DNA from 4 places in the Dactylosporangium sp. NPDC050688 genome. Region 1 is predicted to be linked to each of the others. Evidence: riboswitches for the same ligand, from Rfam matches in the RefSeq annotation. Region 1 holds a riboswitch; each other region holds the start of a gene.

Evidence for each region. Region 1 has a riboswitch for cobalamin ahead of AB0H83_RS30225 (VWA domain-containing protein). Riboswitches for the same ligand answer to the same signal wherever they lie in the genome.
Region 2: linked by a shared signal. The riboswitch ahead of AB0H83_RS33245 (ABC transporter substrate-binding protein) and the one ahead of AB0H83_RS30225 (VWA domain-containing protein) in region 1 are both predicted to bind cobalamin.
Region 3: linked by a shared signal. The riboswitch ahead of cobN (cobaltochelatase subunit CobN) and the one ahead of AB0H83_RS30225 (VWA domain-containing protein) in region 1 are both predicted to bind cobalamin.
Region 4: linked by a shared signal. The riboswitch ahead of bluB (5,6-dimethylbenzimidazole synthase) and the one ahead of AB0H83_RS30225 (VWA domain-containing protein) in region 1 are both predicted to bind cobalamin.

Annotation. Positions count from the first base shown of each region.
Region 1 covers NZ_JBFAIC010000037.1:88,556-90,749, reverse strand. Annotated here, with positions in the region: gene AB0H83_RS30225 (VWA domain-containing protein) at 1-904, opposite strand, end outside; cobalamin riboswitch at 962-1,086, opposite strand; gene AB0H83_RS30220 (copper resistance protein CopC) at 1,303-2,043, opposite strand; gene AB0H83_RS30215 (hypothetical protein) at 2,130-2,194, shown strand, end outside.
Region 2 covers NZ_JBFAIC010000044.1:66,260-68,453, forward strand. Annotated here, with positions in the region: gene AB0H83_RS33245 (ABC transporter substrate-binding protein) at 34-966, opposite strand; cobalamin riboswitch at 1,055-1,193, opposite strand; gene AB0H83_RS33250 (FtsX-like permease family protein) at 1,288-2,194, opposite strand, start outside.
Region 3 covers NZ_JBFAIC010000109.1:17,170-19,363, forward strand. Annotated here, with positions in the region: gene AB0H83_RS48965 (precorrin-3B synthase) at 1-524, opposite strand, end outside; cobalamin riboswitch at 570-756, shown strand; gene cobN (cobaltochelatase subunit CobN) at 795-2,194, shown strand, end outside.
Region 4 covers NZ_JBFAIC010000026.1:1,807-4,000, reverse strand. Annotated here, with positions in the region: gene AB0H83_RS24225 (HAD family hydrolase) at 1-194, opposite strand, end outside; gene AB0H83_RS24220 (Uma2 family endonuclease) at 250-768, opposite strand; cobalamin riboswitch at 997-1,203, shown strand; gene bluB (5,6-dimethylbenzimidazole synthase) at 1,242-1,862, shown strand; gene AB0H83_RS24210 (YciI family protein) at 1,975-2,194, shown strand, end outside.

The sequences.
Region 1 (2,194 bases):
TCGTCACCACGGTCCGGCCGTGCCAGGCCGCCAGCGCGACCGCGGTGCGGGCCACCACGATGTCGGCGCGCAGCCCGTCGACCCGGTACGCCAGGCAGATCCGCGCGATGCGGTCGAGCTGGCGGTCCGGCAGCGACACCCCGGGCAGCGCCCGCCGGGCGGCGGCGATGCGGGCGGCGAGGGCGGCGTCCTCCTCGACGAAGCGGGCCGCGAAGGCTTCGGGGTCGTGCTCGTACGCCAGCCGCCGCCGCACCACCTCGGCCCGGGGCGCGGCGGTGGTCGGCGACGTCACCCCGACGACCAGGCCGAACCGGTCGACGAGCTGCGGGCGCGGCTCGCCCTCCTCCGGGTTCATGGTGCCGACGAGCAGGAACCTGGCGGCATGCTGGACGGAGACCCCGTCGCGCTCGACGTGGGCGCGGCCCATCGCGGCGGCGTCGAGGAGCAGGTCGACGAGATGGTCGGGCAGGAGGTTGACCTCGTCGACGTAGAGCACGCCGCGGTGGGCGGCGGCGAGCAGGCCGGGCTCGTAGGCCTTGACCCCGTCGCCGAGGGCCCGCTGCAGGTCGAGGGTGCCGACGACCCGGTCCTCGGTGGCACCGACGGGCAGCTCGACCAGGGCGGACCGGCGGCGCACGGCGCTGCTCAGGGGCGCGTCCACCGGATGCGGGCCGTCGGGGCAGGACCGGTCCGGCGCGGCGGGGTCGCAGGCGAACCGGCAGCCGGCGACGACGTCGACCTCCGGCAGCAGCGTGGCGAGGCCCCGCACGACGGTCGACTTGGCGGTGCCCTTCTCACCCCGGACGAGCACCCCGCCGATCGCCGGGGACACGGCGGTGAGCAGCAGCGCGAGGCGCAGGTCGGGCAGGCCGACCACGGCCGAGAACGGATACGGCGACGTCACGGGCACATCCTCCTCGAGCGGGTCCGCGCCCGCTGGGTCATGGAGCACGAGCGGCCGGAGTCTCCTGACTCCCGGATCGCCGCCGTCCCCCGACCTTCCGACCTGTGGCCGTGGCCCGTGCGCTGGAGGACGACTCCCCGGTCACAGTGGCGGGACCGTCCCAGAATCGCACTGGGTTCCTCCCTGTGACCGCTCGGGGTTCATCCTGTCCCAGGGCTCCCAGTGACGTCAACGTGACCCAAATCCTTGGCCGGCGGCGCGCGGGGCCGAACAGGGGACGTGTGGAGGACCGCGGCGCACGCCGTCCTGTGTGCCGTGCTGCGCCGGGCGGGGAAGGCGGCCAAACCGGCCCGGCTGGGCGCGGAGACGCAGCCGCTCGGAGGGCCTTACCCAAGGCTTTACCGGAGGGCGGCCTTGCGGCGTTTCTTCTCCGGCGGCACTGGAGCGCGGCGGGCGGCGAGCCAGACCATCGCGCCGACGCCCACGATGAGCAGCGCCGGGATCAGCCAGTCGGTGAGCACGAACGGGGTCGCCGGGGCGGGCGGCGGCGCGGCCTGCTGGGGGCCGGCGGTGGGTGCCGCGGCCGCTGGCGCGCTCTCCTTGCTCAGCGCCCGGGTCAGCGCCTCGGACGGCCCGGCCGTCGGGGCGGTCCAGCCCGCCGGCGCCGGCGTCACCGGCCCGCCGTACGTGAACCGCAGCTGCCCCTTCACCGCCTCGCCGTCGGAGGCGACCGACTGGTACGCCACGACGTACAAACCCTGCTCCGGCCAGTGCGAGACGGCCACCAGCGCCGGGAAGCCGGTGTTGTAGACCTTCGGCTCGAACTTGCCGTCGACGAGGAAGTACTCCTGGACCGGCTTGTCGAGGCGCTTGGGCTCCCCGCCGCGCCAGCCGCCGTCGACCCGCTGCCCGGACGGGGCGGTCACGGTGAACCACGCGAAGGACGCCGGCTGCTCGGTGAAGTACAGCGCCACGTCGGCCCGCGGCTGGTCGACCGTGCTGTCCTGGACGGGGTCCGACATGGCCAGCTGCCCGTGCGCGGCGGCGGGCACCGCGGTCACCACGAGGCCGAGCGCCGCGACGACGGCCAGCACCGCAACCCTGACGGCATTGACCGCAATGACGCTGCCCGATCGCATCGGCACATGATGCCGGGTTCCCCCATAGCCGACAAGACGCTAAATTCACGATCCTGACGAACCCCGCCGCCCCGGGAGCCTCCTTCGTGCCTGCCGCCCGCGCCACCACCACCGCCGCCGCCGTGTGCCTCCTGGCGCTCCTGGCCGGCTG
Region 2 (2,194 bases), on a different contig from region 1:
GGCGGAGCCGGTCGGTGGACCGGCGGCTGGGTCTCACGCGGGCACCTTGGCCACTGCCTCGACGATGGCCCGGAGCAGATCGACCGCGCGCGGGCCCCAGCGGGACGCCACGGCGTCGTCCAGCGCGACGATCCGCCCGGTCTTCACCGCGGTGATGCCGGACCAGCCGGGGCGGGCGGCGACCGTCTCGGCCGACTGCTTGCAGCACTTCGCGTCGGCGAGGAACACCAGATCCGGGTCGGCCTGGACCAGCACCTCGACGGAGAGCTGGGGATAGCCGCCCTTCGCGCCGCCGGGGTCCGCGGGATCGGCCACGTTCTGCAGGCCTGCCATGGTGAACAGCGAGCCGACGAACGTGCTGCCGGTGACCGTGTACAGCGTCGGGTCGAGCTCGTAGTAGTACGTCAGCTTGCTCGAGCGCGGCGGCAGGCCCTTGATCAGCTTGTCGACGTCGTGGCGCATGCGTCCGACCAGGTCCGTGGCCTCGGAGCCGTGGCCCGTGAGCCGGCCCAGCTCGTCGATCTGCCGGTACGTGTCGTCGAGCGTGACGGCCGCCGGTGCGAGGTAGACCGGGATCTTGAACTTGGCGAGCTGCTCGACGACCTTGTTGGCGTCGGTGGTCAGGACGACCAGGTCGGGGTTCTTGGCCACGATCGCCTCGGCGTTCGGCTGGAACCCGGACAACTGCGACGTCGGTACCTCGGCCGGATAGTCGGATTGGTCGTCGACCGCCGTCACCTGCGCGCCCGCACCGATCGCGAAGAGCATCTCGGTGGTGCTCGGCGACAGCGACACGATCTTCGTGGGGCGTTGCTCCAGCGTGACCTTGCCCACCGTCACCGGATACGCGGCGGCGTCGGCGGAGCCGGGCTGCGGGGTGCCGTCCGCGCCGCCGGCGCAAGCGCCGAGCGTGAGCGCGATGGCGACCAGGGCGGCACCGAACGTTACCGGGGTGCGTCTGCTCATCAGTCCTCCTGTCGGTCGAGGAGTCGGTGCTTCGCCGACAGGGGGTGACGAACATGCCCCGCCCGCAAGGCGCCCTTCCTCGAGAGCGCGGTTCGCGACCGTCCCCGGCAGGCGACCTGGCTAGTCCCCGGACCGTACGGATCGGGGCATCACAGTTGCGGGACAGCACCGGTGTCGCACCGGTTTCGCTGCGGGTGGTCGCCTGAACCGTAGTACATCGACGCCGGTCGGGGTCGGCCAGGACCACGCGACCGAGTTCGACGTGCAGGGACAGCACCGGTTCGACCGCAGCCTGGTGCGCCCCGCGGACACTGCGCCGGGTCACTCGCCCGCGCGGAGCACCTCGCCCAGCTGCCGGCGGCGGCGCAGCGCCGCCTCGACCGGCACCACGACGGCGACCGCCGCCAGCAGCACCCCGCCCAGCAGCGCGAGCCACCCCCACGGCAGTACCAGGGAAGGGTCAACGGTCTGGCGGGTGAGCAGCCGCAGTTCGAGCGGGCCGAGCGTGAGCCGGGCCAGCACCGCGCCGAGCAGCGGGCCGCCCACGGCGGCGAGCAGCACCGCAGGCAGCAGCTCGCCGGCCGCGATCCAGCGGGCGTCACGTGGCCGCAGGCCGAGGGTGCGCAGGCGGGTGAGGGTCTGCCAGCGTTGCGGTGCGCCGGCGGCGGCGCCGAGGGCGAGCCCGAGCAGTCCCAGCACCAGCAGCGTCGCGGCGGCGGTGCGGGCCAGCCGCAGCAGACCCGCGGTCAGCGGCGCAGCGCGGCGCGCGCGTTCCACGTCGGCGCGGAGCACGACGTTGGCGGCGGAGTCACCCGAGGCGACGGCGGCGGCGGTGCCGGGACCGGTCACCCAGACGGTGTTGGGCACGGTGGTCAGGCCGGCGGCAGCGAGGCCGGCGGTGTCCACGACGACGAGGTCGGTGGCGCCGCCGATGGCGGGCGCGGTGCCGACGGCGGTGAGCCGGATCGCCGGGGCGCCGTCCGGCTGGGGCAGTTGCAGGTGCATGCCGGGCTGGAGGCTGCCGTCGCCGGAGAGCACCAGCGCGGGGACGTCGCCGGGGGCGGGGTTCGCGAGCCGGGCGAGCGCCGGTGCGTCCGGCAGCGGGGTGGCGGCGAGCAGCCGCTGGAACGCGGCGGCGTCGACGATCACCAGGCGGGGGGCGGTGATCGCGGCGTCGGCGATGACCCTGGCCCGGTCGGTGACCTGTGCGACGACGACGTGGTCGATC
Region 3 (2,194 bases), on a different contig from region 1:
GCGCGGGCCGTGGTGGGGGTGCCGGCCAGGACGAGGCGGTCGCCGTGCAGGCCGACGTCGCCACCGAGCGGGGTCACGTCGCCGCGCCCGTCGTCGAGCGTCACCAGGAACCGGCCCGGCAGCGCGGCGAGGGACGCGTCGGCGCACAGCCCGGCGTCGAACGCGGCCACCACCGGCCGCACGTCCAGCACGCCACGGCCGTCGCGGCCGGTCAGCGGGCTGGCGACGATGTTGCGGACCCGCTCGTGCGTCGCCGACGGCAGCAGCCCCGCCCCGGTCAGCCGGGCCGCCAGGTCGAGTTCCGCGCCCGGCCGCAGCGCCCTGACCTGCACGTTGCCCCGGGAGGTGAGCTCCAGGTCGGGGTCGCCGAGATCGAGGGCGGCGGCGCGCAGGACGGCGAGGGCATCCCGGCCGAGCCGGCCGCCGGGCAGCCGGACCCGCGCCAGTCCGCCGTCGGCCGCGGCATGGACCTGCACGGCGCCCGGGCACCGGTCCGGAGCGTCGCGTCCGCTGGCAGCCTGCACGGGCCGGATACTACTGCGCAGCTCGTCGCTTGACTCAAGTCAGCGGTGTCCAGGAGAGTTGGCGGTGCTGTACGGGCGACGAGTGGAGGAAGCCGGTGCGAGTCCGGCGCGGTCCCGCCACTGTGACCGGGGAGTGAGTCTCCGACTGAGGCCACTGGGCGCGAGCCCGGGAAGGCAGGAGACGAGCGCCGATCCGGGAGCCAGGAGACTTTCCGCCGCCCGACCTTTCCCGACCGACTTGGGGCGCGGACCCCGAGGGAGGACCCAGGCGTGATCCTGCTGCTGTCGACGTCCGACACCGACCTGCTCAGCGCCCGTGCCAGCGGCGCGGCGTTCCGGCTGGCCAACCCGTCGCGCACCGCCGTGGCGGACCTGCCGGCCCTGGCCGAGGGCGCCGACCTGGTCGTGGTGCGGTTCCTGGGCGGCTACCGGGACTGGCAGGAGGGCTTCGACGCGCTGCTGCGGCTGCCGCTGCCCGTGGTCCTGCTCGGCGGCGAGCAGCTGCCCGACGCCGAGCTGATGCGCCACTCGACGGTGCCCGCCGGGGTCGCCGCGGAGGCCCACGCGTATTTCGCCGAGGGCGGCCCGGCCAACCTCGCCGAGCTGCACAAGTTCCTGTCCGACACGGTCCTGCTGACCGGGCACGGGTTCGCCCCGCCGGCGCGGACCCCGGCGTGGGGACTGCTGGAGCGGGCGACGACCGCCGACGGCCCGACCGTCGGCGTCATCTACTACCGGGCGCACCATCTGGCCGGCAACACCGCGTTCGTGGAGACGCTCTGCGACGCGATCGAGGACGCCGGCGGCCGGGCGCTGCCCGTGTTCGCCTCGTCGCTGCGCACCGCCCCGCCGCAGCTGCTGGAGACGCTGCGGCAGGCCGACGCGCTCGTCGTCACCGTCCTGGCCGCGGGCGGCACCCGGCCCGCCGACGCGCAGGCCGGCGGCGAGGACGAGGCGTGGGACGTGGGCGCCCTGGCCGCGCTGGACGTGCCGATCCTGCAAGGGCTCTGCCTGACCAGCGCCCGCGACACCTGGGACGCCAACGACGACGGCCTGTCGCCGCTCGACACGGCCACGCAGGTCGCGATCCCCGAGTTCGACGGCCGGATCATCACGGTGCCGTTCTCGTTCAAGGAGGTCGACGCCGACGGGCTCACCGTCTACGTCGCCGACCGGGAGCGGGCCGGCCGGGTCGCCGGGATCGCCGTCGGGCACGCCCGGCTGCGGCACCTGCCCGCCTCGCAGCGCAAGGTCGTGCTGATGCTCAGCGCGTACCCGACGAAACACGCGCGGATCGGCAACGCGGTGGGGCTCGACACGCCCGCGAGCGTGGTCCGGCTGCTGGCGGCCATGCGCGAGCAGGGTTACGTGGGCGCCGGCGGCTTCCCGAAGGACGGCGACGCGCTGATGCACACGCTCATCGCCGCCGGCGGGCAGGACGTCAACTGGCTCACCGAGGACCAGCTGCGGGGCAACCCGATCAGGATCTCCGCCGCCAAGTACCGGGCCTGGTTCCAGACGCTGCCGGCGGACCTGCGCGAGGCGATGGAGCGGCACTGGGGGCCGGCGCCCGGCTCGCTGTTCGTCGACACCTCGCACGACCCCGACGGCGAGATCGTGCTCGCCGCGCTGCGCGAGGGCAACGTGGTGGTGATGGTGCAGCCGCCGCG
Region 4 (2,194 bases), on a different contig from region 1:
TGCTGCTGGAACGTGATGCGCCCGGCCCGCCAACCGGCCAGGTGCCGCTCCTGCACGGTGCGCCACAGGGCCAGGGTCCGCGCGTCCGGTCCGACCCCGATCGTGGGCAGCCACCGCAGCAGCGCCGCGGTCACCGCGCCCTCGTGGTCCAGCAGCGTGCCGTCGAGGTCGAGCAGTACTCCCTGCACCGTCACGTGCGGGGATGGTACCGGTGACGAACCTGACCTATTTCCACCGGTGCTGTTGCCCTCAGCTGAGGTCGGGCACGGGCCCGTTCAGCAGCCAGGCCAGGGGCCGCGGCTCGTGCTCCGTCACGAACTCGCCGTCGCGCAGGACCAGCGCCTGCAAGGTGGTGGCCGCGTCGCGACCGACGATCCAGTAGCGGGGGACGCCGGCCGTCGCATACTCGTCGCGCTTGATGACGCGGTCGATGTGCTCGCTGTCGGGCGACACCACCTCGACCGCGAGAAGTAGTCCGTCGATGCCCGCGTAGCTGGAGCGTGCCGCGCGTGGTGGCTTGTCCTTCGCCCAGACCGTCACGTCCGGCTGCCGCCCGCCGCCGACGTGGATGCCGCAGTCGACCATGATCTGCTCGGGTCCAAACCCATTGGCGTGGAACCAGTGCACCATCTTGGCGACGGTCACCGCATGCTCCGGGTGGGCCGGCGGCATGATGGACAGCACCCCTTCTCGACTCAGCTCGTAGCGGTGATGCTCATCCGCATCCGCCATGGCCGCGACGTCGTCGAGGGTGATCGTGGTCGGCATCCGAGCGCCAACAGCCGCTGCGCTCATGTCGCTCCTCCTGTCCACGCCCGAAGCATACCGACGACCCTGCCGCGATCCGTGCCACAATGACAGATATGAGCATAAGCCCATATCACTGCCGAGGCCCGTCCGGAGCCGCCGCCGGCGCTCGCGTTCCACCTGCTGGAGGAGGGGCGGCTCACCACGCATTACCGGCTGTGCGTCTAGGCCAGGCGTTTAGGCTTGCGGCGGCATGAACTGATGCGAGGTGCCCCGGGCGACCGGGGAGAATCGGGAAGCCGGTGTGAATCCGGCACGGGCCCGCCGCGGTGATCGGGGAGCTGCCGTCCATGCGCGCCCGCGCGGCGTGCGGTCACTGGCCTGCGGGCTGGGAAGGCGGACGGTGCAGGCGTTGATCCGAGAGTCCGAAGACCGGCCTCGCGGTCACCGCCCGCCCCGCGACGGGGCGGGCCGAGCAGCGGGAGCCTGCCCTCATGAGCACCGACCTGTACGACGTCGTGCGCCGCCGCCGCGACGTGCGCGGCCAGTTCACCGGGGCGCCGATCCCCGGCGAGGTCCTCGACCGCGTGCTGAGCGCCGCGCACGCGGCCCCGAGCGTGGGGCTGACCCAGCCGTGGGACTTCGTCCTCGTGCGCGACCCCGGGCTGCGCCGCGCGTTTCACGAGCACGTCCGGCAGGAGCGGGCGACGTTCGCCGCGACCCTTGACGGCGAGGCCGCCGGGACGTTCGCCCGGATCAAGATCGATGGGGTGCTGGAGTCGACGATGTCGGTGGTCGTCACGTACGACGCCGGCCGCGGCGGACCGGGAGTGCTGGGGCGGCACGCGATCGCCGACGCCGGCCTCTACTCGGTGTGCCTCGCCATCCAGAATCTGTGGCTCGCCGCGACCGCCGAGGACCTGGGCGTGGGGTGGGTGTCGTTCTACCGCGAGCCGTTCGTGCGTGAGCTGCTGGGCATCCCCGAGACGATCCGCCCGGTCGCGTGGCTGTGCCTCGGGCCGGTGACGCACCTGGAGACGGTGCCGGACCTGGAGCGGCACGGCTGGCGGCACCGCACCCCGCTCGCCGCGGCGCTGCACCACGACCGCTGGTAGCTGTCGGTTGGCTCCAGCTCACCCGGCGGCGCTTGTCGATTCTGCCGCACTGCGGTTCGTCGTACAGCTGGACGGGCACGACAACGGGCCCGATGGACGAATGGGACGGACAATGGCGAAGTACCTGATCCTCATCTACGGCGACGAGCAGCGCTGGGACGCCGAGACCGAGCAGGAGCGGCGGGCGAAGGAGGAGGGCCACCGGGCGTTCCACGCCGCGGCCGGGACCGGCGTCCTGCACGGGCAGGAGCTGGAGGGCTCGGCGACCGCGACGACCCTGCGTGGCTCCGGCGGCGGGCGGCTCGTCACGACTGACGGGCCGTTCCTGGAGT